One region of the Lysinibacillus sp. FSL R5-0849 genome, then DNA from elsewhere that is predicted to be linked to it. Evidence: a T-box and tRNA genes for the amino acid it is inferred to sense, from the RefSeq annotation. Region 1 holds a T-box; the other holds one or more tRNA genes.
What was found. A T-box is a leader RNA that pairs with one kind of tRNA and senses whether it is charged. The one in region 1 lies ahead of ileS (isoleucine--tRNA ligase), so its partner is inferred to be a tRNA-Ile.
Positions count from the first base shown of each region.

Region 2: it encodes a tRNA-Ile, which carries the amino acid that the T-box ahead of ileS (isoleucine--tRNA ligase) is inferred to sense. The anticodon was not compared.

Region 1 covers NZ_CP152004.1:2,501,829-2,517,521, forward strand. The annotation lists gene MKY80_RS12190 (BTAD domain-containing putative transcriptional regulator) at 1-2,337, opposite strand, end outside; gene MKY80_RS12195 (diaminopimelate dehydrogenase) at 2,481-3,461, opposite strand; gene MKY80_RS12200 (hypothetical protein) at 3,745-4,059, shown strand; gene yeiL (transcriptional regulator YeiL) at 4,119-4,781, opposite strand; gene MKY80_RS12210 (MFS transporter) at 4,880-6,031, shown strand; gene MKY80_RS12215 (oxalate decarboxylase family bicupin) at 6,069-7,244, opposite strand; gene MKY80_RS12220 (PLP-dependent aminotransferase family protein) at 7,433-8,869, opposite strand; gene MKY80_RS12225 (LysE/ArgO family amino acid transporter) at 8,977-9,579, shown strand; gene ileS (isoleucine--tRNA ligase) at 9,621-12,713, opposite strand; T-box leader at 12,775-13,013, opposite strand; gene MKY80_RS12235 (DUF2785 domain-containing protein) at 13,073-13,915, opposite strand; gene MKY80_RS12240 (hypothetical protein) at 13,912-14,556, opposite strand; gene MKY80_RS12245 (winged helix-turn-helix transcriptional regulator) at 14,780-15,226, opposite strand; gene MKY80_RS12250 (DJ-1/PfpI family protein) at 15,366-15,693, shown strand, end outside.
Region 2 covers NZ_CP152004.1:111,535-127,227, reverse strand. The annotation lists gene MKY80_RS00650 (O-methyltransferase) at 1-662, shown strand, start outside; gene aceB (malate synthase A) at 888-2,486, opposite strand; gene aceA (isocitrate lyase) at 2,590-3,873, opposite strand; gene MKY80_RS00635 (LytTR family DNA-binding domain-containing protein) at 4,088-4,759, shown strand; rRNA gene rrf (5S ribosomal RNA) at 4,851-4,966, opposite strand; rRNA gene MKY80_RS00625 (23S ribosomal RNA) at 5,153-8,080, opposite strand; tRNA gene MKY80_RS00620 (tRNA-Ala) at 8,294-8,369, opposite strand; tRNA gene MKY80_RS00615 (tRNA-Ile) at 8,382-8,458, opposite strand; rRNA gene MKY80_RS00610 (16S ribosomal RNA) at 8,552-10,103, opposite strand; tRNA gene MKY80_RS00605 (tRNA-Ala) at 10,254-10,329, opposite strand; tRNA gene MKY80_RS00600 (tRNA-Pro) at 10,345-10,421, opposite strand; tRNA gene MKY80_RS00595 (tRNA-Arg) at 10,431-10,507, opposite strand; tRNA gene MKY80_RS00590 (tRNA-Leu) at 10,516-10,604, opposite strand; tRNA gene MKY80_RS00585 (tRNA-Gly) at 10,610-10,684, opposite strand; tRNA gene MKY80_RS00580 (tRNA-Leu) at 10,721-10,805, opposite strand; tRNA gene MKY80_RS00575 (tRNA-Lys) at 10,829-10,904, opposite strand; tRNA gene MKY80_RS00570 (tRNA-Thr) at 10,913-10,988, opposite strand; tRNA gene MKY80_RS00565 (tRNA-Val) at 10,995-11,067, opposite strand; rRNA gene rrf (5S ribosomal RNA) at 11,078-11,193, opposite strand; rRNA gene MKY80_RS00555 (23S ribosomal RNA) at 11,310-14,237, opposite strand; rRNA gene MKY80_RS00550 (16S ribosomal RNA) at 14,544-15,693, opposite strand, start outside.

The DNA of each region.
Region 1 (15,693 bases):
TAGCTCATAAAAAATCATTTGATTGCTTGGGCCAAGGATCATTTTCTTTTGCAGAAAATAATGATAGCCATTTGTCATGCACAATTGGGCGAACTGTTGAAATGAAGATTGAAATTGTTCGATTGACTTCTCTTGAAAGGCAATCACGGATTGATAAAATAAAACATGCATCAGCCCATTACGATCACCACATTCTTGAAACAGTTGCTGGGCTTTTATTAACAACTCCTTCGCCTGTGCCGTTTCATGCTGGGAAACATTGATTTTCACCTCTGCTAGGAGAATTAGCGCCGTCATCCAAGCATCTTGGACCTGTTCCGTTTCCTGTAAGCCAAGCGCTAAATATTTCTTAGCAGCTTCCATATCCCCTAGCATATGTTTGACGATGGCCAGTCCCATATATGGTTCTGCCTTAACCCGTGAGATGTTAATCGTATTCATTAATGTCAATGCTTTTTCATAGGCATGACAAGCCCCTTGATAATCTGGGTACTCCATTAATAACAAAGCATGTGCTTTTCGAATATAGCCAACAGCCTCAATGAAGACAGACTTTTCGCGTAAACCTCTCTGAATACCGTGCTGGGCCGCATACCAAGCATCCTTTCCTTCCCCTAACAATGTATAGACAAAAGCTGCTAACAATTCACTTTCACGATGAGTTGCGACGAGCTGAGGTGGTAATTCAAGCCGTTTTCCTAATAATTCTTTTGCCTCTTGCAACTGCCCTGTGCGCAGTAAGACACGTACATCGACATTGGCGCGTTGTACAACATCCTCTGGTAAAGCCACATTATCGATAAATAATTGTGCCCCCTTTGCCTTCCCTAAGTTTACTAAATTTTCAGCGTATTGACGTTGGAGCTCTACTAATTCTGTCTTCGGTAAGGGAGTATATTTGGCGAGCTCTAAAGCTTTTTCTAAATGAGGTTCTGCCAATGCTGGCTGAATTGTGTCTAAATAGATATGGGCTAATCCTGCTTGTGCTTTTGTCACATAAACATCATCCCGCTGCCGCTGTGCAATGGTTGCACATTTCTCATAGGATTGCTTAGCTTTTTCATAAAAAGCACGGTAGCGATGGCATTCTCCCTCAAAATAATATAATTTATAAAACTTTGTTTTTTCTTGTATGGTAAAGCGATTGATTTTTTCTAACAACCATTCGAATTGACCAGCTCGAATTAATGGCTCTGCATGGAGCTGTAAGAGCTCTCCGCAAAAATTGGGATCATTCGTTTTAAAGGCATGATAAAGGGCAGCTTGAACATTATGTTGATCCACATAAAACAACGCTGCTTGTTGATGAAGGTCATTATATTGATGCGGATACTGTTGCCATTTTATTTCTAAAAAACGACTAAACAACACGTGGAATCGATAAATGCCATCTGTTGTAGCGGGCTGAATAAATACGTGGCGTTGCGTGAATGGATTCAACATTTGTGCAAGTTCAGAGCCATAAAAATCCTCTAATAATTTTGCTGAAAAGTTTGGAAAAATCGCCAATTTTAAGATGACCTCTTGTTCAGTGAATGTCATCGTACTATAAACTTCTTCCGACAAATAGCGGAAGAGATCATTTGTCGGGATGGTTAGCCAATGATCTAAGGGAGCATGATGCCATTGCTCTGCTAGTAAAGAAATGCTAATAGCCCAACCTTCTGTCATTTCCAAAATCTTTGCGACTTCAGAGCTTGATAAATGCACATCTACATATTCTTCAAAAAATACAGCAATCTCCTCGTTTGAAAATGCTAGCTCCTTCTCTGTGATAACAAGTAATCTTTTTTGTAGCTTTAATTTCCTCGTAATATCCCAATTAGGTAATGTTCTAGAGGCGATAATGAAATGAACAGTTGGCGGCGCAAACTCAATGATTTTCTCCATTAAATAATTTATGTGAAATACATGATCGACGAGATGATAGTCATCTATAACAATTAGGAGCGGCTCATCCATGTTACATAAGCAATTGACAAACAGCTTATACCAGCGATTGAGCTCCTCCATTTTCGGAAAGCGAGATAATTGGTCCCATGTATCAAATGTCTGACCAAAATTAGGCACAATTCGTTGTACACTGAAAAAAAGATGCGTCAAAAAGGGTAAAATCGTATCATCTTCATCAGAAATACTGTACCAGGAAAATCGTCGAGATTCGTGGTACAGAAATTGAGTGAGGGTGGTCGTCTTGCCATACCCTGCCCCACTATGAATAAGTGTGCATGTATGCTGATGACTTTTTTTTAATGTTCTCATCAGTGACGCTCGATTAATACAATGCTTGGATGGATTTGGTGCTATACATTTGGATTGTATGATAATATCTGTCATGGAAACGATAACCTCCGTTTGTGTAAGGTTACAAAAATTCAGATTATTAAATTATTGACAGTTTACCATATTTTTATAGCTTTGATGGAAATAAATAAAAAACCCGACTATCAAATAATGATAATCGGGCTTTTGTTCTATGATTATAGTAATTCTTTACGTAATTCAGCAGCTGATTTTGGTGAAAGCAGACTGAATGGGATATCAAATACTGTTTTCGCCCCTTTATCACCAGCTTGGCTTAGACGGTGTGCTGCACGTGCATAAGCGACTAAAACACTAGACGTGAAGTTTGGATTACTTTCTAATTTTAATGAGAATTCAAGAATTTGTTTATCGTTTGCACCACTATCACCACTGCGGATCACAAAACCACCATGTGGCATACCTGTGTGGTTTGCTGTAAATTCTTCTTCAGAAATGAAGTTTACAGTTGTATTATATTCATCGAAGTAGTTAGGCATTGTCACAATTTCTTGTTCTACTTTTGCCGCATCTGCGCCGTCTTCTAGTACAACCCAGCATTCACGAGCATGTTTCTCACGTGTTGTTAGCTCTGGATTTTCACCGTTACGTACACGATCTACTGCTTCTTTAATTGGTAAAGTGTATTGCACAGCATTTTTAACGCCTTCAATACGACGAACTGCATCCGAGTGACCTTGACTTAGACCATCTCCCCAGAAAGTATACGTTGTACCAACTGGTAATACAGATTCACCTAATAGACGATTTAATGAGAATAAACCTGGATCCCAACCAACTGAGATGACAGATACTTTGCCAGACTTTTGAGCTGCTGCATCAACCGCATCGAAAAATTCAGGAATTTTCGCATGTGTATCGAAGCTATCAATTGTATTAAACCATTGAGCAAAATGTGGACCTTGCTCTGGTAAATCTGTTGCTGAGCCCCCACATAAAATCATAACATCAATGTCATTTTGGAATTTTTCAGCGTCCTCTACTAAATATACGCTCGCATTGCTAGCTACGTTTACTGTTGAAGGGTCTCGACGTGTGAACACCGCTACTACTTCCATATCTGGATTTTGTGATATAGCATACTCCACACCACGACCTAAATTTCCATAACCAACAATACCTACTCGAATTGCACTCATTAAAATTCCTCCTCACGATTACGCGACTTTGTGAATACCTTCACGTTAAATCTAACTACAATAATACTTCGTGTTAGAAAAATTCACAATAGTTTGAGTATGAGTTTTTTTGAAAGAATATATATCAGTTTTCTATGATTTTTATCCAATGATGGTATGAATACGGTTACAAATTACTAAATATTCCATGAACCTTTAAGTTTTCGTTAAAGCCTTGTAAATGACGGCTATTTTTCGAACCAGTCTTGTACAATAAATGTAACGACAAAAGGGGGCATGTTGAATGAAAAGTACTGGTTACTCATTAAGCACAACAACGGCACAAGGAGAACTACTTGCATTCCATATGACACAAAATTCTGTGGATCACAACAGTGAAGCGATTCAAACTGTAAGGAAACCGCTTGAAAGTTTTTCACCAAACAAACATTTATGTATCGGTGTTCTACCTTTTGACGTTTCGGAAGACACCTTAGACAAATCCATCCAAAAAAACAGGGTTAATGAAGTCGACTTTTATAATAGCGGTAAGGAAATTGCTCGCTGGCTCATAAAAAAAAGCGAATACAACAAATCTAGCCATGACTTCTTAACTTGAAGTCTGAAGAACAGTATTATCGAGTCTAGATCATGCTCCTCCTAATTTTAATTCCCCAACTACTGAATCTCCTGAGCCAATTGTGCGAGGCGTTTTTCATCAATAATATGGTAGCCAGTCTTGCGTTTCTCTAAAATTTTCTCCTCACAAAACTGAGCCAATACATATAATAAATGGCGATAGGAAACCCCTAAATACTCACAGATTTCTGTATGTTTTTCCTTATAGACACCCTGATCAGCCGATAATTGAATAAATGCTGCTAAACGACTTTCAAAAGGATATGCCTGATTTTGTGTATATTTGGAGGTCATTTTTGTTGCCTTTTCCCCTAAAAATACGCAAAGTCGGCGTAAAAATAATACATCAGCAAGTAACTTTTCCTTACATGACTGAGTAATGGAGTAACAAATTGTCTTCGTTACTGTTTGAATTCCCTTCGTATATCTTGCCTCATTTAACAATTCAATTTCTCCCATAAATAAAGGCCCCTCTAAATATTCGATAAGCGAAACCTTGCCATTCTTATGCGTCATATAAAGCTTCGCCTTGCCTTCAATCATGTAATACAATGTTTCTGGAAAGGAGCCTTCCTGGAAAATCCATTCTCCTTTATCAAATTCACAAACTTCTAAATAGGGATCAATATCAAATGAGAAAAAGTCATGGATCGGATATTTTTCGAGATAATGGGTGCGATTTTCTGCTGTTAGAATATGCATTTTTTACTCTCTCCTCTGAAAAATATGAGATATCTCACATTATTGTAGCGATGAACGTGCTATTATTCAACATAGTTAAATGGAGGTACGGTAAATTTATGAATAATCAACGATGGCTTTCTCAAAATTTCTTTACATTTTTTATTACTTGGGGCATATTCTTACCCTACTGGACAGGGTGGCTTGTGGATGCTAAACATCTGACTGTGTCGCAGGCAAGCGTTGTAATGGGCTGTGGGTTACTCGCCCGTGCCACGTCTAATCTTTTCTTCTTCCCTACGCTTGCTAAATATGTAAATAATAAACGACTCATTACCATTTTAGCAGTCGGTGCTCTTCTGACAGCACTGCTGTACATACCTAGTTCAGGCTTTAGTGCATTATTAGTTGTAACTATTTTATTTAGTATTTTTTACCCAGCACTGTTACCAGCTGTAGAAAGTAGTGCCGCAACGCTTGTCCAATATGGCAACATTCATTATGGTAAAAGCCGCTCCTATGGTTCCTTTGGCTTTGTTATTGCCGTATTAATTATTAGTATGCTAACAGGAGTATTCGGTAAAAACATTATCTTTTGGAGCATGATCATTGGTTTAATTGGCATGTTGCTTATGCAGCTATTCGCTACACCAAAGGAATTGCTACTTGTTCCGACAAAAGAGCAACGTGCAAAATCATTGTCCATGAAAACACTATGGAATATTAAAGGCTTCCCTATTGTCTTATTCATTGTTATTTTATTGCAAGGTGCACATGCCTCCTATTATAGCTACGGTTATATATACTTGGAAGACTTACATGTAGATCCATTTTATATGGGCATGATTATTAACATCGCGGTTATTTGTGAAATTTTATACTTTATGAAGGCCGATACATTATTTACGAAATGGCGTTCTTCTTCTTTATTACTGTTAGCAGCTAGCGGGTCTTCTCTTCGTTGGTTACTAATATTTATATTCCCAAATGTTTGGGTATTTATTGCCTCTCAAACTTTGCATGCGTTCTCCTTTGCTCTGGCACATTTTGCTTTTATTCGTTATCTAACGCAAACCCTACCAAAGGAGCAAATTCCAAACGCACAGGGTATATATTCTGCATTAGCGATGGGGTTAAGCACAGCCATCCTGACATTTTTGGGAGGCTATTTATACGAAATATCGCCTGGTTTGTCCTTTGCAGCTATGTTAATTTGTACCGTTCCAGCCATCGCTATATTGCTCATGACACGTAGCAAATATCAATATTAATATAAAACGCAGGTGAGAATTACTTCACCTGCGTTTTTCATTTCGGATAATAGGAAAATCCAGGATATTTCACCACAGGCCACTTTTCTTTTCTTAGCGCTTGTATTAGCTCCGGACCAACGTGTAGATTGCTTTGTACCAGTTCGATTGGTGTTAGCGCCATCCATTGATTTAAAGAGACGTCCTGGAAACGGTCACTTTTAAACATTTCTAAAAACCATAATGGCTCCGTACCCGTATTTTCAATATAGTGACCGGTCGCAAACGGCACATAGCCGACATCTCCTGCACGATAATCGAATGTTCGTGCAGTTCCATCCCCAGTGAATACCGTCATACGCCCTTTTCCTTGTAGATAATATTGCCATTCATCATTATTCGGATGCCAATGCAGCTCCCGCATTGCCCCAGGCTCAATTTCCACTAATGCTGCCGCAATATTTTTAGAGATTGGGAAATTGGTCGAATCAACAATACGGACACTGCCACCTGGTGTTTTCAAGGGTGGCTGAGCTAGTAAACGGTGCTTAAAGGTTTGTGGCACCTTACCATAGGGAGATTGAATTTTTTGCGAGTCAATCGATCCAGGAACATTGTCTTGATAAATATACACCTGTTCACTCGGAATATCGTCAAAGGCACTAATCGGTACACCAAAGTTCGCTGACAGCACTTCCTTTGGCGTATGAGCAAACCAATCAGAAATTGAAAGTGTATTGAGATCAGAGAAATTCCCATCATCAAAGACTAATAAAAATTCACAGCCACCCGCTAATCCCTGTATGGAATGAGGAATTCCTGGTGGAAAATACCACAAATCCCCTGGACCTACATCCGCAATAAAGTTACAGCCATTTTGATCGACTGCCGTAATACGCGCGTGCCCCAATAGCATATAAGACCACTCTGCCTGCTGATGCCAGTGTAGCTCACGTACGCCCCCCGGTGTCAAACTCATATTAACACCTGCCATTGTTGTCGCAATTGGTAATTCACGGACCGTAATTTCGCGCGACCAGCCCCCTTGATTCAAGGTCATATGCGTGTCTGAAAATGAAAATCGTAGGTTTGGAATCAAACCTGCATCTGTTGTCGGCGGCACCAGCATATCAGGATTTTCTAAATCTCGCATAATATCGCGTGGCCCTTTATCTATGCCTCCTGCCCCATCACTACGCATAGGCTGAGGCACCTGAAAATAACCTGACGACATATTTTCCAATTATTCACCTCTTTATGTTAGAAATCGAACTAAAATGCTATGATTCTCTAAAATGTATGGGTATACAGCTTGGATTATGCACTTTACTTTCAGGGACGGTTTTCACCTATTATTTCGTTTCACTGATTTTGAATTCAACTCTTACTTTTTGCAAACTGTGCAGCCATCATGTACGTGCGTTACAAAATATCCGTAGCCTCCATCACACATTCACGCAAAATTTCTAAGCCTTCCTCCAATTCCTCGTAGGTTGCATAGGCATAGGATAATCGAATATGATGCTGATCCTGAAGATCATAAATATAGCCTGGGTTAATTAAAACACGACGCTGTAATAGCTTGAGAAAGAAATCCTTATCGATAACAGGCTTGTGGAACTTAAGCCAAATGTAAAAGCCTCCCTTTGGCTTATGCCAGTCAGCCACCCCTCTAAATTTTTCCTGTAAAATTCGTTCTGTAAAATCAGCACGATTCTGTAATTGTTGACGTAAACGTATTAAATGTTTTTCATATTTTCCTGACCGTAGCCAATGCAGCACAATTTCTTGTGAAATAGCACTGGAGCCATAGTCTGTTTGCATTTTTATATCCGCTAATCGTTCAATAACTGTCGTTGGTCCAATTAGCCACCCAATGCGTAATCCAGGGCTTAAGGTTTTCGAGACACTACCAATATAAAGAACCTGTCCACTACTATCCATTGCCTTTATCGGTGGTAATGAGTCCTCAAAAAGCAATTCATGGTAAACATCATCCTCAATTATAGGAATGCGTTCTGCTTGGCAAACCTCATAGAGCTGCTTTTTTTCCAAAGATGTCCATACATAGTTAGTTGGATTATGCAAGGTAGGAATGGCATAAAACACGGCTTGTTTTTTTCGCTTCCTTTGAGACAGCGTCTGAGCAAGCTGTTCATCACGTTGTATCCCAATCATTTGCATTCCAACCGATTGAAAAGGATGAACAGAATTCAAATAGGAGGTTGGTTCCTGAAAGACGAAGGACCCTTGCTCTAATAAACCAACGGCAATTAGCTGTAAAGCTTGTAGTGCGCCAGAGACAATACAAACGTTCTGAGGCTCCGCTTCAATCCCTCGTTTCTTTACATAATCACAAATAGCTGCCCGGAGTTCGTCATTGCCCTGTGGGGATGAGTAGCCTAATGTTTTGGGCTGCAATGAAAGCTCCCTTAGGGAAGCTTCCATTTCCTCTGTTGGTAACAGACTCGGTGCTAGTTCTCCTGTTCCTAATCGAATCACATCATCTCGCTGCTCATATTCGTTAATTAATTGGATCGTATGGTAATTTGGCTTATGCAGGCTCGTTTCAATATAGTTTTGCCAGTTTGGCTGTGTTTGTTGAAGGAGAGCATGCCAGGAATTGCTTGTGACATAAACTCCTGAGCCTACCGTTGCTTCAAGGACGCCCATCGCCTTTAGTTCCTCTAAAGCCTGTTGAACTGTACTGCGATTCACGCCAAATTGCATGGCCAACTGTCTTTGAGTAGGTAGTTTGGTCCCTGCTGCCCAATCACCTCTTTCGACTTGTGCTGTTACCCATTGAACAATTTGTTGCTGTAATGTGCTGTCACTTTGTCTATTTGGCTGCCAGCTCATGGTCATCACCTTCCATTTAAAATTGGGTGGATAAAAAACCATCCAATTGGTCGTTTTCTTTTAGTTATACCATAGCTAAAATGAATAAAGAAAGGAGGGATTAATCGTTGGAAGCATTTTTTCATGGCATCATTTTAGCATTCGGTCTTATTTTGCCATTAGGTGTACAAAATGTTTTTGTTTTTTCACAAGGTGCTACACAGCCAACTATATGGCGCGCTCTGCCAGCAAGTGTGACAGCTGCTATTTGCGACACAATGTTAATTTTACTGGCGGTTTTTGGTCTATCATTAATCGTCCTACAATTTGACTGGTTACGTATTACCTTGATGTCGATTGGTATATTGTTCTTACTTTATATGGGCTATACGATTTGGCGCTCTAGTCCAGCAACTGCCGATCCGAGTGAAGCACTTCCCGTAAAAAAACAAATTCTTTTCGCACTTTCTGTGTCACTTCTGAATCCACATGCCATATTAGATACGATTGGGGTCATTGGCACAAGTGCCTTAAAATATAGTGGTACAGAGCAAATCATCTTCACTACGGCATGTGTCCTCATTTCTTGGCTATGGTTTTTCGGCCTTACTTTAACCGGAGCCTCTTTCCAAAAGCTCGATAGCTCTGGTAATCTGATGAGTATTTTTAATAAATGCTCAGCCATTTTTATTTGGGCAACAGCTTGTTATCTCGCTTTTGGCTTCCTGTAACCTACATAGAAAATGCTCAGGATTTCTCCTGAGCATTTCTTTTATAAGGAGACAAAAACCATGAGCTTTTCATCAAATAGCTCTGTTTCTGCCGATCTCCCCTCTGTCCGTTCTTCACCATAATGTATGGATTTGACTAATACATTGGCTTGTAATAACGCTTCATGCTGCTGAATGATGGAAAGTACCTCTTCACTACCGCGAAAGGCAATCGATATATATTGTTCAACAGACAGCTGCCACTTTTTACGAGAATCTTGGATGAACCGAATTAATTCTCGCATTTGCCCCTCTTGTAGCAAACTCTCGGTTAGTTGAACATTCATCAATACACGGCAAGTGCTATCTTCAGCTAAAATATAGTGGTCTTTCACAATCGCTTCAGCTATGACATGGCTTGATAACAAGTTTAGCTGCTGCCCTTCTAACATGATTGGTAATTCCGCATTTCGCTGTAGCTGTTCTTTCTCTTGATCCGTTAACGTCATCATATACGACTTTACTTGATTGACCTTTGAACCAAATGCTGCACCAGCTGTTTTAAAATTAAGCTTATATTGGATGCTTTCATATGCAGAGAAATCATGTGTCCATTTGCAAACTTTCATGTTTAATTCCTCTTGAATTAGCTCGCTATAGGCTTGATAATCTGTCAGCTCTCCAGATATGGCAACAATAAGCTCACTTAAGGGCTGTTTAACCTTCATCCCCTGACTATTACGAATACTCCTGCCAAGCTCTACAACTGTTAAAACCGTAGCCATTTCTTGTTCAAGCTGGTGATTCACTAGTTTTTCGTCGTAGATTGGATAGTCTTCTATATGCACACTCTTGCCTGTTAATTGTCGGTAAATATCCTCTGTGATAAAGGGTGTGAATGGTGCAAGTAATCGGCAAATGTTCGTTAAAACCTCATAAAGGGTACTAAATGCGCCCCGTTTATCCGCAGTCAGCCCATGTGCCCAAAATCTGGCACGGGATCGACGAATGTACCAATTACTTAGCTCTTCCATTAATTGTGCAATTTCCCTAGTTGCATGTGTAAATTGATATTCATCCATAGCAGTTGTCACAAGCTGGATTGTATGATGCAGTCGGGACAATATCCACTGATCTAAAGATGTTCGTGTACCAGTATTTGTAGCATCATACGTAAATTCATCAATGTTGGCATAGAGCTGATAAAACTTAAAGGTATTTTCCAATGTATCCACTAGCTTTGATTTAGCATCAACCACAATCTTTTTGGAAAAACGCTTTGGATTCCAAGGCGAGCTATCAACTAAAAACGCCCAACGTAATGCATCTGCTCCATATTGCTCTATTAGCTCTACAGGCTCTAAAGCATTGCCTTTACTTTTTGACATCTTTTGTCCATGTTCATCTAACACATGCCCTAATGATAACACCTGTTTATAAGCTGGCTTTCCTGTGAATAACGTCGATACCGCTAATAAGCTATAGAAAAAACCTCGAGTTTGGTCGATCCCCTCAATTACAACATCTGCTGGAAACTGATTGTGAAAAGTTTTAACATCTTCGAAAGGATAATGTTGCTGAGCAAAAGGCATTGAGCCGCTGTCAAACCATACATCAATTACCTCTGGTGTACGCGTCATATCCCCTTGACAAGTAGGACAAATACAAACAATTTCATCAATAAATGGTTTATGAAGCTCGATTTGTTGTTCGACATCTCCCTTGGCTAATTTTCTTAACGTTGCGATACTGTTGGGAGCCTCCTCATGCCCGCAATCCTGACAAATCCAGACATTCAACGGTGTACCCCAATAGCGGTTACGGCTTATATTCCAATCCACTATATTTTCTAGAAAATGGCCAAATCGACCGTCCTTAATATGATTAGGATACCAAGTCACTTGCTGATTGTTTTGTAATAACTGCTCTTTTAAAGCGGTCATTTTGATAAACCAGCTGTCCGTTGCATAGTACAATAATGGAGAATCACATCGCCAGCAATGCGGGTAGCTATGCTCATATTTTTCTTTACTAAATAAGAGCTCCTTTTTCGCAAGCATTTTTATAATGTCCACATCACAATCTTTCACAAAGCGTCCGACTAGCTCTGGCACCTCTTCTGTGTAACAGCCTTTCAGATCCACTACATTGACAAAGGACAAGCCATGCTGTTGAACTGTTTTATAATCGTCCTCCCCATACGCTGGAGCAATATGCACAATCCCTGTACCGCTATTCTCAGTGACATAATCAGCCATCACGACAACATGACCTGGATGAACAGTTACATATGAAAATAATGGTTGATACGACACACCAGCAAATTCCTGCCCAGTATGCTCACTTAAAATTTCCACAGCTTCAGTGAAAACCTTTGATACCAATGATTTGGCTAGAATAAACACTTGATCCCCTTGCTTTACTCGTACATATTGTAGAGATGGATTCATCGCCAATGCCACATTAGCAGGTAATGTCCATGGTGTTGTTGTCCAGCCTAAGAAGTATTCATCACGATCAGCAAGCTTAAACATGGCTGTGACAGATAAATCTTTCACATCCTTATAGCCCTGTGCTACTTCATGTGAGCTTAAGGATGTTTGACAACTCGGGCAATATGGTGAAACTCGATGCCCTTTATATAAAAGTTGTTCCTTATGAACACGGCTTAAAATATGCCACACTGATTCTATATAGTCATTACTTAATGTGAGATATGGATCATCCATATCCAGCCAATAGCCAAGCTGCTCTGTAAAGGAACGCCATTTCTGTTCGTAGGTAAAAACACTATTTTTACACGCTTGAATAAAACGCTCCACTCCATAATTCTCAATCTCCTGCTTCCCTGATATACCTAATGCCTTTTCTACACCTAGTTCTACAGGTAAACCATGTGTATCCCAGCCTGCTTTTCGTTCAACTAAATACCCTTGCATGGTTTTAAAGCGGGCCACTACATCTTTAATCGTTCTACCAAAGGCATGCCCGACATGTGGTAAACCATTTGCTGTTGGTGGTCCCTCATAAAATACAAAGGGTTGCTGTCCAGCTCGATTTGTGACGGAAGTTAAAAACGTTCCCTCTTGCTCCCACAATGCCCGTATCCGAGTTTCTCGTTCAAGCGTCGTTTCCTTCTTTTGTTCTGCTTTCATTTTATTTCCTCCTATACAATATTATTTTGTATAAAAGGCATACAAAAAACCCCGTCCCAAGGAAAGGGACGGGGTTAACCGCGAATACCACCCTAATTCTATTGACATCTTAGTCAATAGCACTCAGCAACGTACTATCATACGTGTTCTTTTTAACGGTAGACACCCGAGTTAGCTTACTATTTTCAGCCAACCTTCTCAGAGAGGATTTTCATGTAACACCTGCACACCGACTTCCACCAAATGTCGGCTCTCTGTAGAACAAAATGAAACATTACTTTTTCTCATCAACGAATTTGTATGCTTTTATTGTCACTCATCTTATCAAATTACCAATTGTCTGTCAACGGTGGACAATCTTAATTAATTTCATTTAGACAAGTGACAATGCTTTGATGTAAAGATGCATATTGAGCTTGGTGATTCGTTTGAATAAAAAAGCTCTTTAGCAATGTTTTACAATTAAACCTTATAATATAAAAATTCGCTTCATCCAATTGGTCTTTTAATGTCGATAAGGTTGCTGGCATTTGCTGTATTAATTGGACGACTTCATTTTGTGCTAATCCTCGCTCCAACATCGCAAAAATGGGCACTAACAGCCTTTCATCCTCATCATGGATAAAGATATAATGAGGCTGTAAATACATGGACCATAAGGCATGTAACATATCATCATAGGCAGTTTTCTTTATTTTAGGATTTTTCACAAGTTCATCCATCGCATCTGATACATGTGCCACACTATGCGCCCATCCCTTGCCAGGTACAAAGCCCCTTACATCCATTTCAGCTTTTACATAGGCCAGTAACTTTGTTTGACCTTCCTCTATGCTGTCCTGCGATAAAAAGTTATCCTTTAAATCTCTTGCTAATATAAGCGCTACTAATAAAGTCGTAAAGGAACGAGTAAAGACCCCATCTGATTCCTCTTCCTCAATACCATTCAGTAATAAATGATCCAAACAATAATGCCATAGCTTAGTCAAGCAACGATGATCCAGCAGATTTTTTTCTAGTATCCATTCATAGAAGCTACTATAAATATAAGTATCTCTTAGTTCACTGTCAGTAGAGCCGATATGGGCTAGCATAGACTGTAAAAGCTGTTCTTGATTCACTTGTTCCCATGCTGTTTGACCTTGTTTTATTGCGCTTAGCTTATCCTTTAAATCCCCTGCTATCAATATATTCTGTATCAATTGTCAGACTCCCCTTTGTTCATTATTGTTATGTTCTCACTGTAGAGCCCATCTAACTTCCAACCATCGTAAAAACGGACATATGTAAATTCCTTTTGCCAATTGTCCATGTGCACTATTACCTTGCTACGCCAAGGTAATGTGGAAGCAACTATTTTCCCCTTGCGAACCTCAGCTATATCATCTGCTACACCCAGAAGTGTGGAAGGCGCAATTGTGTGGTGCATCAAATAATCCTGACGATCTGGATTTGACTCAATCTCCGCCATTACCTGTCGATGAAAAGCAATAACCTGGTGATTTGCCTGAAATAGTGAATAGACTAGAGTACCACCGAATAGAACCATGAAGGACCCTACAATAAGTACATATTTCTTCTTCAAACCTATGTAAAAAGCCCAATTCTTTTCTTTATTGAATAAATGAATATACATTGCAATACTTAAGGGCCACAAAAATAGTAACTGCCAACATAGGACTACCCAAAACAATTCTCCAAACGAAACAAAATATCGAATGCCTAAGTAATTGAAAATCCATAATGGCATCGACCAACGCCAAGTGGATTCTTCCTGTGGCTTACTTTTCAAATAAATGAGTAGGAGTGGCAGGCTTAGGAAAAAAGCAGTCGCATTGTCCAATAGAGCAAATATCAACTCATCAAACCTTTCACTAGAAAATTATTACAACTATTGTAACTGAATCCAGCAAAGAAGAAAAGCTTGGCTACAAACAAAAAAGAGCCTGCTATTTAAAACAGACTCCCTTATTGAAAATTGTTAGTCGATACTGCTTTGCCAATCGTCTCGCTATAGGGCACTTCCACTCAATCACCCTTTCAAAACAGCCGATGTCTCATGAAGCTTACATATTATCGTTAAGACCCGTAAATGGCGTGATCACCTTTTTTTCATTTGAAGATAATACGATATTCGTGGAGGGTGTACCATAGGGCATGGTCGCATCAATAAATTGCTCTAATGTTTCTACTGAATAGGTTGCCAGTTTAACAATATAGCTGATTTCCCCTGCTACACGATAACATTCAAGAACATCCGGGTGGCTATTACAAAAAGCAGATAGGCTTTTACAATCGATGGATTTAAATAAAATAATTGCCTGAATGGTACGCTCCATTTTTTTGATGTTCACTTTAGCGTGATATCCTTCAATCACACCCTGTTCCTCGAGTTTTTTGACGCGTTCAATTACTGCAGGAGAAGATAAATGAACGGTAGCGGCTAATTCCTTCATCGAGATTTTGGCATTCTGCTGTAACTGCTGTAAAATTTGAGTATCAATTTGATCCACCATTAATCACCTTTCTTAATCAAGTTCTTTTCGTATAATTCCTGTTTTAATAAGGAGATTTATCTAAAATACATTATACAGCTTCTGTTTTTGGTTGGCTTCTTTGATTACAATAAAAGCATAAAGGAGGCAGAAACAAATGAAAAAAATAATGTTACTTTTAGCAAATGGCTTTGAGGCTGTGGAAGCAAGTGTTTTTACAGATGTACTAGGTTGGAATAAATGGGAGGGTGATGGATCAACAGAGGTTGTCACTGTAGGATTACATACACAGCTTCAATGCACATGGAATTTTAAGGTCGCTCCTGAAAAATTACTCCATAACATTGATTTAGCAGACTTTGAGGCTTTGGCTATCCCAGGTGGCTTTGAGGAAGCGGGCTTTTATGAGGATGCCTTTAGCGAGGAATTTCAAACGGTTGTCCGGCATTTTCATGAACAGCAAAAGCCAATTGCAACGATCTGTG
Region 2 (15,693 bases), 2.3 Mb from region 1:
CAGAGTTAAATGTTTGGCATAATGTAGACAATTATTTTACGGATAAACTTCTACCAGATAACAGCTGTCTTACCGCTGCACTACTGGCAAATAAAGCTGCAGGTATACCTGAAATTGATGTATCCCCAACTCAAGGGAGATTTTTGTATTTACTAACTAAATTGAAAGGAGCCGTTAATGTATTAGAGATTGGCACACTTGGTGGGTATAGCAGTATATGCTTAGCTCAAGCTCTTTCAAAAGAAGGGAAAGTGGTGACTTTAGAAATTAATGAAGACTATGCCTCTGTCGCTCGTAAAAATATACGACATGCAGGCTTAGAGGAAAAGATTGAAATTATCGTCGGTCCAGCGTTGGATACATTGCCAGACTTGAAAAAAAGGGGACATTTTTTTGATGTCATTTTTATTGATGCAGATAAGCCCAATAATCCTGAATATTTAAAGTGGGCAGTAAAGCTAGCGAATTCAGGTGCTGTTATTATTGCGGATAATGTAGTGCGGAATGGTGCTATCACAGATATAAATAGTATGGACGAACGTGTTAGCGGCGTACAGCAATTTATAGATCTGCTAAAAGAGGAGCCCCGTATTGAAGCAACAGCAATACAAACGGTTGGCGTCAAAGGCTATGATGGCTTTGTCCTGGCCATAGTCAATTAATATAGAAAAAATCCGCGTAGCCTGGAAAAACAGTTACGCGGATTAATTAAAAAAGATGTCTTATAAGCTCCCCATCTAAGCTCGTAGGACATCTTTTTCCTCTAAATTACTTTTATAATTAGACCCCTTTAATACAATTGTGCTCATCTCACTAGTAACGGGGGAACAGACCCCGTCATATTTTACTTTGTAGGAAAGCTGAATATGTTTTTAGTGGATTTTCATTTACGCTAATTTTTCATAGCCTGGAAGTGTCAAGAATTCCGCGAATTCATCTTGCTCAATTAAGGATTTAAACAGTTCAGCGGCTTCTTCAAAGCGACCACTGTTATAGGCTTGTTCCCCAACAGCCTCTTTAATTTTGACAAGCTCTTCTTCCAGAATTTCAAGGACAAACGCTAAAGTAATGCCGCGCCCATCATCTAAAATACCTTTTGGATGTCGAACCCACTGCCACACTTGTGTACGAGAGATTTCTGCTGTCGCAGCATCCTCCATTAAATTGTTAATTGGTGCAGCTCCATTACCACTAAGCCATGAAGCAATATATTGTACACCAACACTACAGTTAACACGAAGTCCCTCAAGGGTAATTGTGCCCTCAGGTACAGCTACTAAATCATCTGCAGTAACTTGTACATCCTCACGCTTTTTATGAATTTGGTTGGGGGTCGTCATAATGGCATCAAATTGCTCCATTGCTGTTGCCACCATACCTGGGTGCGCTACCCAAGTACCATCATGCCCCTCTGTTGCTTCACGTCGCTTATCTTCAGCAACCTTTGCAAATGCCACCGCATTCGCTTCATCATCATTTTTAACAGGAATTTGTGCAGCCATCCCGCCCATTGCAGGTGCGTTCCGCTTATGACAAGTTTGAATACATAAAGATGTATAAGCCTTCATGAATGGGACGATCATTGTAACTTGACCTCGGTCTGGTAAAATAACATCCGCTTGATTACGAAGGCGTTTAATATAACTAAAAATATAGTCCCAACGTCCACAATTCAGACCAGCTGAATGTTCACGTAGCTCATATAAAATTTCATCCATTTCAAATGCCGCCAAAATGGTTTCGATCAATACAGTAGCTTTTATAGTGCCCTGTGGAATGCCAATATAATCTTGGGCAAATACAAAGATATCATTCCATAGACGAGCCTCTAAATGGCTTTCAAGCTTCGGAAGATAAAAGTACGGCCCCGTTCCTTTTGCCAGTGCATTTTTTGCATTATGGAATAGATACAAACCAAAGTCGAAGAAACTTCCAGAAATCGGTTCATCATGAACAAGTACATGCTTTTCAAGCAGGTGTAAGCCTCTAGGACGAACTAGTAACACGGCTGTTTCAGCATTTAGTTTATACGTTTTTCCATTAGATGCTTGTGTAAACTCAATCGTCTTATTAATAGCATCACGCATATTAATTTGACCACCAATCATATTTTCCCATGTTGGAGAAGAAGCATCCTCAAAGCAAGCCATAAACATCTTTGCTCCAGAGTTTAAAGCATTAATAACCATTTTACGGTCAACCGGCCCAGTAATTTCAACACGCCGATCCTGCAAATCTTGTGGAAGAGGTGCAATTGACCAATCACCTTCACGAATATGCTTTGTTCCAGGTAAGAAATCTAGTTTCTCTCCCGCATCTAGACGCTTTTGGCGTTTCTGACGAGCATTCAATAACTCTTTACGGCGAGCATCAAATTTCTCGTGCAGGGCAAGAACAAACTCAAGAGCTTCAGGCGTTAAAATTTCATTTGTATGCTCATTTTGTTCTCCAACAATTTTAAGCTTACCTGTCGTTGCTTGTTTCATTAGTTGTTTACCCACCTTTGCGATTTTAGTTTTGTCTTCCTCCGCTTTAGGAGGAGCGGAGGAGACTACTCTATGATTATGAATTTAGGAAAACACGTATTTTTTATACGAACTGTTCAGTTTCTGTCGATCCAGCCATTGCCGTTGTTGAAGAAGTACCACCTGAAATAACTTGAGAAATTTCATCAAAGTATCCAGTACCTACCTCGCGTTGATGGCGTGTCGCTGTATAGCCTTTAGATTCGGAAGCAAACTCAGCTTGCTGTAGCTTAGAATATGCAGCCATACCATTATCTTTATAATCATGTGCCAACTCAAACATAGAGTGGTTTAATGCATGGAATCCTGCTAAAGTAACAAACTGGAATTTATAACCTAGCTTACCAAGCTCACGCTGATACTCTGCAATTTCCTCTTCTGAAAGATTTGCTTTCCAGTTAAATGAAGGTGAGCAGTTGTATGCAAGCATTTTACCTGGGAATTCCGCATGAATAGCTTCTGCAAATTCACGAGCTTCCTCAAGAGATGGTTTAGAAGTTTCACACCAAATTAAATCAGCGTATGGTGCGTAAGCTAAGCCACGAGCAATTGCTTGTTTGATGCCTGCCTTTGTACGGAAGAAACCTTCAGGAGTACGTTCACCAGTAATAAACTCTGCATCACGTGGGTCGATATCTGAAGTAACCATATCCGCAGCATCAGCATCTGTACGAGCGATAAGAATTGTATCAACACCCATAACGTCAGCCGCTAATCTCGCAGCTACTAAATTACGTACAGCGTTTTGTGTTGGAAGTAAAACTTTACCGCCTAGATGACCACATTTCTTCTCTGAAGCTAACTGATCTTCAAGGTGAACACCAGCTGCCCCTGCTTCCACCATGCCTTTAACAAGCTCAAATACATTAAGAGGTCCTCCAAAACCTGCCTCTGCATCTGCTACAATTGGAGCAAACCAGTCAAATTGGTCGACACGTCCTTCAGCATGATCAATTTGATCTGCACGTTGAAGTGCTTGATTAATTCGTTTAACTACTGCTGGTACAGAATTGGCTGGGTATAGTGATTGATCTGGATACATTTGACCCGAAAGGTTTGCATCCGCAGCTACTTGCCAGCCTGATAGATAGATAGCTTTGAGTCCAGCTTTAACTTGCTGTACCGCCTGATTCCCCGTTAATGCCCCCAATGCATTAATAAACGGCTCCTCATGTAATGAATTCCATAGTCGAGTAGCACCTTTTTTTGCCAAAGTTTGTTCAATTACTACAGTACCTTGTAGTTTAATAACCTCTTCAGCCGAATATGTGCGTTCAATACCAGCCCAGCGAGGGTTTTCAGCCCATTGTTTCTCTAAAGCTCCGATTCTTTCTTGACGAGTTGACATATTGAAATTCCACCTTCCCCTTTGTGTACAATATACTCTGTTAAAAAACTTTTAAACCACTGTTCCATAACAGGTTTATTTGTTGTAAATTAATATATAACAGAGTATTTGAATTTTCATTATTTTTTGATAAAAGACCAAATTTTTATGACAAAGCTATCCTTTTTTGCGACGAAATTTGGATGGTTATTTACAAACAAGGGGGATATTCACAATGAACAATGAATTAAAATCATGTGCAAAAGATATTTCAGAACAATATATTTCAATGTTGAGCGATTGGATTCCTACTGATTCATCCATTGCAATTGCCGTTAATAATTCTTATATCTTTATTCAACCAGGGCATCCGAGTATCCATTTAGAAATGGGTCAACAAGTGTTACCTGGAAGTATTGCCGATCAAGTATTGCGCACACAGAAAAAAACAGAAACAATTTTAGATAATTTGTCATGCGATACACCCTTTTACGGTATCGGCTATCCGATACTCATTCAGGATGAACCAGCAGCTCTAGTAGTCATACTGCCATCTACTTTCACTACTAAAAAGACAGAACCATTTGAGTTTATAACAGGAAAACAAGATGAAGAATGGAATCCTGTAGCCATTAATAAAGTATCGCATATTGAAAGTCTTCAAAAAAAGACATGGTTTTATGTAGAGCGCGAACAATTTAAAACGAGCATCACCCTTAAAGAACTTGAAATAAGATTACCATCATACTTTATTCGTATTCATAGATCCTATATCGTAAATATTTATTTTATAAAAAAAATGGCGCGTGATTTGACATCAAACTTTATTATTACATTAATGGATGGTAGTGAATTACCAGTGAGTCAATCATATATCAATAACTTGAGAAGTGCGCTTAAGTTTTAAATATATTAGCTGTCTTACTCCAGAGACAGCTTTAATTTTTTCTGTTGAAAACGAAAAAAGACCAGAGAAAAGATTCTCTGGTCTTTCTAGTGCCTAGCGACGTCCTACTCTCACAGGGGGAAGCCCCCAACTACCATCGGCGCTAAAGAGCTTAACTTCCGTGTTCGGTATGGGAACGGGTGTGACCTCTTTGCCATCATCACTAGACTATTTTCGGCTTTCAATATACATAGCATTTCTTCGTCAGCTGCTGTCGTTCAGTCAGTCACGTACTTGAGTACGCTCCTTCCCTCTCTCCATTGCTTCCTCGAACTACTCGTATCTTGAAACCCTTCATAAAAGAAATTATTCTTTCAAAACTGGATAAACGGTTCATTGAATGTTTCAAACTTTTTGGTTAAGTCCTCGATCGATTAGTATTCGTCAGCTCCATGTGTCACCACACTTCCACCTCGAACCTATCTACCTCATCGTCTTTGAGGGATCTTACTTACTTGCGTAATGGGAAATCTCATCTTGAGGGGGGCTTCATGCTTAGATGCTTTCAGCACTTATCCCGTCCACACATAGCTACCCAGCGATGCCTTTGGCAAGACAACTGGTACACCAGCGGTGTGTCCATCCCGGTCCTCTCGTACTAAGGACAGCTCCTCTCAAATTTCCTACGCCCACGACGGATAGGGACCGAACTGTCTCACGACGTTCTGAACCCAGCTCGCGTACCGCTTTAATGGGCGAACAGCCCAACCCTTGGGACCGACTACAGCCCCAGGATGCGATGAGCCGACATCGAGGTGCCAAACCTCCCCGTCGATGTGGACTCTTGGGGGAGATAAGCCTGTTATCCCCGGGGTAGCTTTTATCCGTTGAGCGATGGCCCTTCCATGCGGAACCACCGGATCACTAAGCCCGTCTTTCGACCCTGCTCGACTTGTAGGTCTCGCAGTCAAGCTCCCTTGTGCCTTTACACTCTACGAATGATTTCCAACCATTCTGAGGGAACCTTTGGGCGCCTCCGTTACCTTTTAGGAGGCGACCGCCCCAGTCAAACTGTCCGCCTGACACTGTCTCCTGCCCCGCTAAGGGGCATGGGTTAGAATTTCAATACAACCAGGGTAGTATCCCACCGACGCCTCCTTCGAAGCTGGCGCTCCGAGATCTCTGGCTCCTACCTATCCTGTACAAGTTGTACCAAAATTCAATATCAGGCTACAGTAAAGCTCCACGGGGTCTTTCCGTCCTGTCGCGGGTAACCTGCATCTTCACAGGTACTATAATTTCACCGAGTCTCTCGTTGAGACAGTGCCCAGATCGTTACGCCTTTCGTGCGGGTCGGAACTTACCCGACAAGGAATTTCGCTACCTTAGGACCGTTATAGTTACGGCCGCCGTTTACTGGGGCTTCAATTCGCAGCTTCGCTTGCGCTAACCACTCCTCTTAACCTTCCAGCACCGGGCAGGCGTCAGCCCCTATACGTCACCTTACGGTTTTGCAGAGACCTGTGTTTTTGCTAAACAGTCGCCTGGGCCTATTCACTGCGGCTCTCATGCGCTTGCACGCTCAAGAGCACCCCTTCTCCCGAAGTTACGGGGTCATTTTGCCGAGTTCCTTAACGAGAGTTCTCTCGCACACCTTAGGATTCTCTCCTCGACTACCTGTGTCGGTTTGCGGTACGGGCACCTCTCACCTCGATAGAGGCTTTTCTTGGCAGTGTGAAATCAGGAACTTCGTCCATACGGACTCGCCATCACAGCTCAACGTTACAGTGTGCGGATTTGCCTACACACACGCCTTACTGCTTGGACGCGCATAACCAACAGCGCGCTTGCCCTATCCTACTGCGTCCCCCCATTTCTCAAACGGTGAGGAGGTGGTACAGGAATATCAACCTGTTGTCCATCGCCTACGCCTATCGGCCTCGGCTTAGGTCCCGACTAACCCTGAGCGGACGAGCCTTCCTCAGGAAACCTTAGTCATACGGTGGACGGGATTCTCACCCGTCTTTCGCTACTCATACCGGCATTCTCACTTCTAAGCGCTCCACCAGTCCTTCCGGTCTGACTTCAACGCACTTAGAACGCTCTCCTACCACTGACATCGTAGATGTCAATCCACAGCTTCGGTGAATCGTTTAGCCCCGATACATTTTCGGCGCAGCGTCACTCGACCAGTGAGCTATTACGCACTCTTTAAATGATGGCTGCTTCTAAGCCAACATCCTGGTTGTCTGTGCAACGCCACATCCTTTTCCACTTAACGATTACTTTGGGACCTTAGCTGGTGGTCTGGGCTGTTTCCCTTTTGACTACGGATCTTATCACTCGCAGTCTGACTCCCGTGTATAAATATCTGGCATTCGGAGTTTGTCTGAATTCGGTAAACCGGGATGGCCCCCTAGTCCAAACAGTGCTCTACCTCCAGTATTCTCATCACGAGGCTAGCCCTAAAGCTATTTCGGAGAGAACCAGCTATCTCCAAGTTCGATTGGAATTTCTCCGCTACCCACACCTCATCCCCGCACTTTTCAACGTGCGTGGGTTCGGGCCTCCAGTAAGTGTTACCTTACCTTCACCCTGGACATGGGTAGATCACCTGGTTTCGGGTCTACGACCACGTACTATTTCGCCCTATTCAGACTCGCTTTCGCTGCGGCTCCGCCTTCTAAAGCTTAACCTCGCACGTAATCGTAACTCGCCGGTTCATTCTACAAAAGGCACGCTATCACCCATTAACGGGCTCTAACTACTTGTAGGCACACGGTTTCAGGATCTCTTTCACTCCCCTTCCGGGGTGCTTTTCACCTTTCCCTCACGGTACTGGTTCACTATCGGTCACTAGGTAGTATTTAGCCTTGGGAGATGGTCCTCCCGGATTCCGACGGAATTTCACGTGTTCCGCCGTACTCAGGATCCACTCAGGAGGGAACGAACTTTCGACTACAGGGCTTTTACCTGCTCTGGCGGACCTTTCCAAGTCGCTTCATCTAACTCGCTCTTTTGTAACTCCGTATTGAGTGTCCTACAACCCCAAGAGGCAAGCCTCTTGGTTTGGGCTCTTCCCGTTTCGCTCGCCGCTACTCAGGGAATCGATTTTTCTTTCTCTTCCTCCAGGTACTTAGATGTTTCAGTTCCCTGGGTCTGCCTTCAAGACGCTATGTATTCACGTCAAGATACTACGCGATTAAACGTAGTGGGTTCCCCCATTCGGAAATCTCCGGATCAAAGCTCACTTACAGCTCCCCGAAGCATATCGGTGTTAGTGCCGTCCTTCTTCGGCTCCTAGTGCCAAGGCATTCGCCGTGCGCCCTTAATAACTTAACCTATCAGCTTCCAATACACATCACATTTCGTTGTCAGCTTCACTCGTTCAATCAGTCACGTACTGAAGTACGCTCCTTCATTTACTCGATTGCTTCCTAGAATTGCTCGTGTCTTGAAATCTTTTAATGTTATTAAGCCTATAAAAAAACTTAAAAAATAAATGTGTTTGTTACAATTTCAATGTCGTTTTATCCAGTTTTCAAAGAACAAGTTTGGTGGAGCCTAGCGGGATCGAACCGCTGACCTCCTGCGTGCAAGGCAGGCGCTCTCCCAGCTGAGCTAAGGCCCCAAGAGGTATATATGGTGGGCCTAAATGGACTCGAACCATCGACCTCACGCTTATCAGGCGTGCGCTCTAACCAGCTGAGCTATAGGCCCTCTTGGAAGTTTTATATTATTAATAAACCTTCAAAACTGAACGCAAAACGTAATCTTACAAACCCAAGGTTTGTATTCCGAAAATATCCTTAGAAAGGAGGTGATCCAGCCGCACCTTCCGATACGGCTACCTTGTTACGACTTCACCCCAATCATCTATCCCACCTTCGGCGGCTGGCTCCAAAAGGTTACCTCACCGACTTCGGGTGTTACAAACTCTCGTGGTGTGACGGGCGGTGTGTACAAGGCCCGGGAACGTATTCACCGCGGCATGCTGATCCGCGATTACTAGCGATTCCGGCTTCATGTAGGCGAGTTGCAGCCTACAATCCGAACTGAGAACGACTTTATCGGATTAGCTCCCTCTCGCGAGTTGGCAACCGTTTGTATCGTCCATTGTAGCACGTGTGTAGCCCAGGTCATAAGGGGCATGATGATTTGACGTCATCCCCACCTTCCTCCGGTTTGTCACCGGCAGTCACCTTAGAGTGCCCAACTAAATGATGGCAACTAAGATCAAGGGTTGCGCTCGTTGCGGGACTTAACCCAACATCTCACGACACGAGCTGACGACAACCATGCACCACCTGTCACCGTTGCCCCCGAAGGGGAAACTATATCTCTACAGTGGTCAACGGGATGTCAAGACCTGGTAAGGTTCTTCGCGTTGCTTCGAATTAAACCACATGCTCCACCGCTTGTGCGGGCCCCCGTCAATTCCTTTGAGTTTCAGTCTTGCGACCGTACTCCCCAGGCGGAGTGCTTAATGCGTTAGCTGCAGCACTAAGGGGCGGAAACCCCCTAACACTTAGCACTCATCGTTTACGGCGTGGACTACCAGGGTATCTAATCCTGTTTGCTCCCCACGCTTTCGCGCCTCAGTGTCAGTTACAGACCAGATAGTCGCCTTCGCCACTGGTGTTCCTCCAAATCTCTACGCATTTCACCGCTACACTTGGAATTCCACTATCCTCTTCTGCACTCAAGTCTCCCAGTTTCCAATGACCCTCCACGGTTGAGCCGTGGGCTTTCACATCAGACTTAAGAAACCACCTGCGCGCGCTTTACGCCCAATAATTCCGGACAACGCTTGCCACCTACGTATTACCGCGGCTGCTGGCACGTAGTTAGCCGTGGCTTTCTAATAAGGTACCGTCAAGGTACAGCCAGTTACTACTGTACTTGTTCTTCCCTTACAACAGAGTTTTACGAACCGAAATCCTTCTTCACTCACGCGGCGTTGCTCCATCAGGCTTTCGCCCATTGTGGAAGATTCCCTACTGCTGCCTCCCGTAGGAGTCTGGGCCGTGTCTCAGTCCCAGTGTGGCCGATCACCCTCTCAGGTCGGCTACGCATCGTCGCCTTGGTGAGCCGTTACCTCACCAACTAGCTAATGCGCCGCGGGCCCATCCTATAGCGACAGCCGAAACCGTCTTTCAGTGTTTCACCATGAGGTGAAACAGATTATTCGGTATTAGCCCCGGTTTCCCGGAGTTATCCCAAACTATAAGGTAGGTTGCCCACGTGTTACTCACCCGTCCGCCGCTAACGTCGAAGGAGCAAGCTCCTTCTCTGTTCGCTCGACTTGCATGTATTAGGCACGCCGCCAGCGTTCGTCCTGAGCCAGGATCAAACTCTCCATAAAAGAAATTTGATTAGCTCAAATTGTTTTGCTGGCATCAATTTTGATGTCCAAAATTTTGTTTTGTTCACTAGCTAAGCTAGTTACTTAAAACTTTATTGATTACGTTTTGCTTGTTCAGTTTTCAAGGTTCATTTAGTTAAATAAGTTGAATGGTGGAGCCTAGCGGGATCGAACCGCTGACCTCCTGCGTGCAAGGCAGGCGCTCTCCCAGCTGAGCTAAGGCCCCATATTTTTTTGGAAATGGTCGGGAAGACAGGATTCGAACCTGCGACCCCTTGGTCCCAAACCAAGTGCTCTACCAAGCTGAGCTACTTCCCGTTCGTTTTATGGCGCGCCCGACAGGAGTCGAACCCATAACCTTCTGATCCGTAGTCAGACGCTCTATCCAATTGAGCTACGGGCGCATATAAAATGGTGCCGAGGACCGGAATCGAACCGGTACGGTAGTCACCTACCGCAGGATTTTAAGTCCTGTGCGTCTGCCAGTTCCGCCACCCCGGCACATTTGGAGCGGAAGACGAGGTTCGAACTCGCGACCCCCACCTTGGCAAGGTGGTGTTCTACCACTGAACTACTTCCGCATGTGCATAAGTTTTTTTATCTGGCATATTGAAAAATGGTGCGGGTGAAGGGAGTCGAACCCCCACGCCTTGCGGCGCTAGATCCTAAGTCTAGTGCGTCTGCCAATTCCGCCACACCCGCTTAATATGGTTGGTACTTATAAATGGTGAGCCATGAAGGACTCGAACCTTCGACCCTCTGATTAAAAGTCAGATGCTCTACCAACTGAGCTAATGGCTCGTCTGAAATGGTGCCGGCTATAGGAATCGAACCCACGACCTACTGATTACAAGTCAGTTGCTCTACCTGCTGAGCTAAACCGGCAAATGATGGAGGATGACGGGCTCGAACCGCCGACCCTCTGCTTGTAAGGCAGATGCTCTCCCAGCTGAGCTAATCCTCCTGGGTATTATGCCTAGCGACGTCCTACTCTCACAGGGGGAATCCCCCAACTACCATCGGCGCTAAAGAGCTTAACTTCCGTGTTCGGTATGGGAACGGGTGTGACCTCTTTGCCATCATCACTAGACTTATTCAAAAGACAAGATTTATTATAACATATGTAGTTATAAAATGCAAGTTTTTTAAAAACTTTTTTATTCTTTCAAAACTGGATAAACGGTTCATTGAAGGTTTCAAACATTTTTGGTTAAGTCCTCGATCGATTAGTATTCGTCAGCTCCATGTGTCACCACACTTCCACCTCGAACCTATCTACCTCATCGTCTTTGAGGGATCTTACTTACTTGCGTAATGGGAAATCTCATCTTGAGGGGGGCTTCATGCTTAGATGCTTTCAGCACTTATCCCGTCCACACATAGCTACCCAGCGATGCCTTTGGCAAGACAACTGGTACACCAGCGGTGTGTCCATCCCGGTCCTCTCGTACTAAGGACAGCTCCTCTCAAATTTCCTACGCCCACGACGGATAGGGACCGAACTGTCTCACGACGTTCTGAACCCAGCTCGCGTACCGCTTTAATGGGCGAACAGCCCAACCCTTGGGACCGACTACAGCCCCAGGATGCGATGAGCCGACATCGAGGTGCCAAACCTCCCCGTCGATGTGGACTCTTGGGGGAGATAAGCCTGTTATCCCCGGGGTAGCTTTTATCCGTTGAGCGATGGCCCTTCCATGCGGAACCACCGGATCACTAAGCCCGTCTTTCGACCCTGCTCGACTTGTAGGTCTCGCAGTCAAGCTCCCTTGTGCCTTTACACTCTACGAATGATTTCCAACCATTCTGAGGGAACCTTTGGGCGCCTCCGTTACCTTTTAGGAGGCGACCGCCCCAGTCAAACTGTCCGCCTGACACTGTCTCCTGCCCCGCTAAGGGGCATGGGTTAGAATTTCAATACAACCAGGGTAGTATCCCACCGACGCCTCCTTCGAAGCTGGCGCTCCGAGATCTCTGGCTCCTACCTATCCTGTACAAGTTGTACCAAAATTCAATATCAGGCTACAGTAAAGCTCCACGGGGTCTTTCCGTCCTGTCGCGGGTAACCTGCATCTTCACAGGTACTATAATTTCACCGAGTCTCTCGTTGAGACAGTGCCCAGATCGTTACGCCTTTCGTGCGGGTCGGAACTTACCCGACAAGGAATTTCGCTACCTTAGGACCGTTATAGTTACGGCCGCCGTTTACTGGGGCTTCAATTCGCAGCTTCGCTTGCGCTAACCACTCCTCTTAACCTTCCAGCACCGGGCAGGCGTCAGCCCCTATACGTCACCTTACGGTTTTGCAGAGACCTGTGTTTTTGCTAAACAGTCGCCTGGGCCTATTCACTGCGGCTCTCATGCGCTTGCACGCTCAAGAGCACCCCTTCTCCCGAAGTTACGGGGTCATTTTGCCGAGTTCCTTAACGAGAGTTCTCTCGCACACCTTAGGATTCTCTCCTCGACTACCTGTGTCGGTTTGCGGTACGGGCACCTCTCACCTCGATAGAGGCTTTTCTTGGCAGTGTGAAATCAGGAACTTCGTCCATACGGACTCGCCATCACAGCTCAACGTTACAGTGTGCGGATTTGCCTACACACACGCCTTACTGCTTGGACGCGCATAACCAACAGCGCGCTTGCCCTATCCTACTGCGTCCCCCCATTTCTCAAACGGTGAGGAGGTGGTACAGGAATATCAACCTGTTGTCCATCGCCTACGCCTATCGGCCTCGGCTTAGGTCCCGACTAACCCTGAGCGGACGAGCCTTCCTCAGGAAACCTTAGTCATACGGTGGACGGGATTCTCACCCGTCTTTCGCTACTCATACCGGCATTCTCACTTCTAAGCGCTCCACCAGTCCTTCCGGTCTGACTTCAACGCACTTAGAACGCTCTCCTACCACTGACATCGTAGATGTCAATCCACAGCTTCGGTGAATCGTTTAGCCCCGATACATTTTCGGCGCAGCGTCACTCGACCAGTGAGCTATTACGCACTCTTTAAATGATGGCTGCTTCTAAGCCAACATCCTGGTTGTCTGTGCAACGCCACATCCTTTTCCACTTAACGATTACTTTGGGACCTTAGCTGGTGGTCTGGGCTGTTTCCCTTTTGACTACGGATCTTATCACTCGCAGTCTGACTCCCGTGTATAAATATCTGGCATTCGGAGTTTGTCTGAATTCGGTAAACCGGGATGGCCCCCTAGTCCAAACAGTGCTCTACCTCCAGTATTCTCATCACGAGGCTAGCCCTAAAGCTATTTCGGAGAGAACCAGCTATCTCCAAGTTCGATTGGAATTTCTCCGCTACCCACACCTCATCCCCGCACTTTTCAACGTGCGTGGGTTCGGGCCTCCAGTAAGTGTTACCTTACCTTCACCCTGGACATGGGTAGATCACCTGGTTTCGGGTCTACGACCACGTACTATTTCGCCCTATTCAGACTCGCTTTCGCTGCGGCTCCGCCTTCTAAAGCTTAACCTCGCACGTAATCGTAACTCGCCGGTTCATTCTACAAAAGGCACGCTATCACCCATTAACGGGCTCTAACTACTTGTAGGCACACGGTTTCAGGATCTCTTTCACTCCCCTTCCGGGGTGCTTTTCACCTTTCCCTCACGGTACTGGTTCACTATCGGTCACTAGGTAGTATTTAGCCTTGGGAGATGGTCCTCCCGGATTCCGACGGAATTTCACGTGTTCCGCCGTACTCAGGATCCACTCAGGAGGGAACGAACTTTCGACTACAGGGCTTTTACCTGCTCTGGCGGACCTTTCCAAGTCGCTTCATCTAACTCGCTCTTTTGTAACTCCGTATTGAGTGTCCTACAACCCCAAGAGGCAAGCCTCTTGGTTTGGGCTCTTCCCGTTTCGCTCGCCGCTACTCAGGGAATCGATTTTTCTTTCTCTTCCTCCAGGTACTTAGATGTTTCAGTTCCCTGGGTCTGCCTTCAAGACGCTATGTATTCACGTCAAGATACTACGCGATTAAACGTAGTGGGTTCCCCCATTCGGAAATCTCCGGATCAAAGCTCACTTACAGCTCCCCGAAGCATATCGGTGTTAGTGCCGTCCTTCTTCGGCTCCTAGTGCCAAGGCATTCGCCGTGCGCCCTTAATAACTTAACCTATCAGCTTTCAATACACATCGCATTTCGTTGTCAGCTTCACTCGTTCAATCAGTCACGTACTGAAGTACGCTCCTTCATTCACTCGATTGCTTCCTAGAACTGCTCGTGTCTTGAAACCTTTTAATGTTATTAAGCCTATAAAAAAACTTAAAAAATAAATGTGTTTGTTACTATTTCAATGTCGTTTTATCCAGTTTTCAAAGAACAAGTTTTGAAGTATTTCATTCAGAAGAATGAACCTTCAAAACTGAACGCAAAACGTAATCTTACAAACCCAAGGTTTGTATTCCGAAAATATCCTTAGAAAGGAGGTGATCCAGCCGCACCTTCCGATACGGCTACCTTGTTACGACTTCACCCCAATCATCTATCCCACCTTCGGCGGCTGGCTCCAAAAGGTTACCTCACCGACTTCGGGTGTTACAAACTCTCGTGGTGTGACGGGCGGTGTGTACAAGGCCCGGGAACGTATTCACCGCGGCATGCTGATCCGCGATTACTAGCGATTCCGGCTTCATGTAGGCGAGTTGCAGCCTACAATCCGAACTGAGAACGACTTTATCGGATTAGCTCCCTCTCGCGAGTTGGCAACCGTTTGTATCGTCCATTGTAGCACGTGTGTAGCCCAGGTCATAAGGGGCATGATGATTTGACGTCATCCCCACCTTCCTCCGGTTTGTCACCGGCAGTCACCTTAGAGTGCCCAACTAAATGATGGCAACTAAGATCAAGGGTTGCGCTCGTTGCGGGACTTAACCCAACATCTCACGACACGAGCTGACGACAACCATGCACCACCTGTCACCGTTGCCCCCGAAGGGGAAACTATATCTCTACAGTGGTCAACGGGATGTCAAGACCTGGTAAGGTTCTTCGCGTTGCTTCGAATTAAACCACATGCTCCACCGCTTGTGCGGGCCCCCGTCAATTCCTTTGAGTTTCAGTCTTGCGACCGTACTCCCCAGGCGGAGTGCTTAATGCGTTAGCTGCAGCACTAAGGGGCGGAAACCCCCTAACACTTAGCACTCATCGTTTACGGCGTGGACTACCAGGGTATCTAATCCTGTTTGCTCCCCACGCTTTCGCGCCTCAGTGTCAGTTACAGACCAGATAGTCGCCTTCGCCACTGGTGTTCCTCCAAATCTCTACGCATTTCACCGCTACACTTGGAATTCCACTATCCTCTTCTGCACTCAAGTCTCCCAGTTTCCAATGACCCTCCACGGTTGAGCCGTGGGCTTTCACATCAGACTTAAGAAACCACCTGCGCGCGCTTTACGCCCAATAATTCCGGACAACGCTTGCCACCTACGTATTACCGCGGCTGCTGGCACGTAGTTAGCCGTGGCTTTCTAATAAGGTACCGTCAAGGTACAGCCAGTTACTACTGTACTTGTTCTTCCCTTACAACAGAGTTTTACGAACCGAAATCCTTCTTCACTCACGCGGCGTTG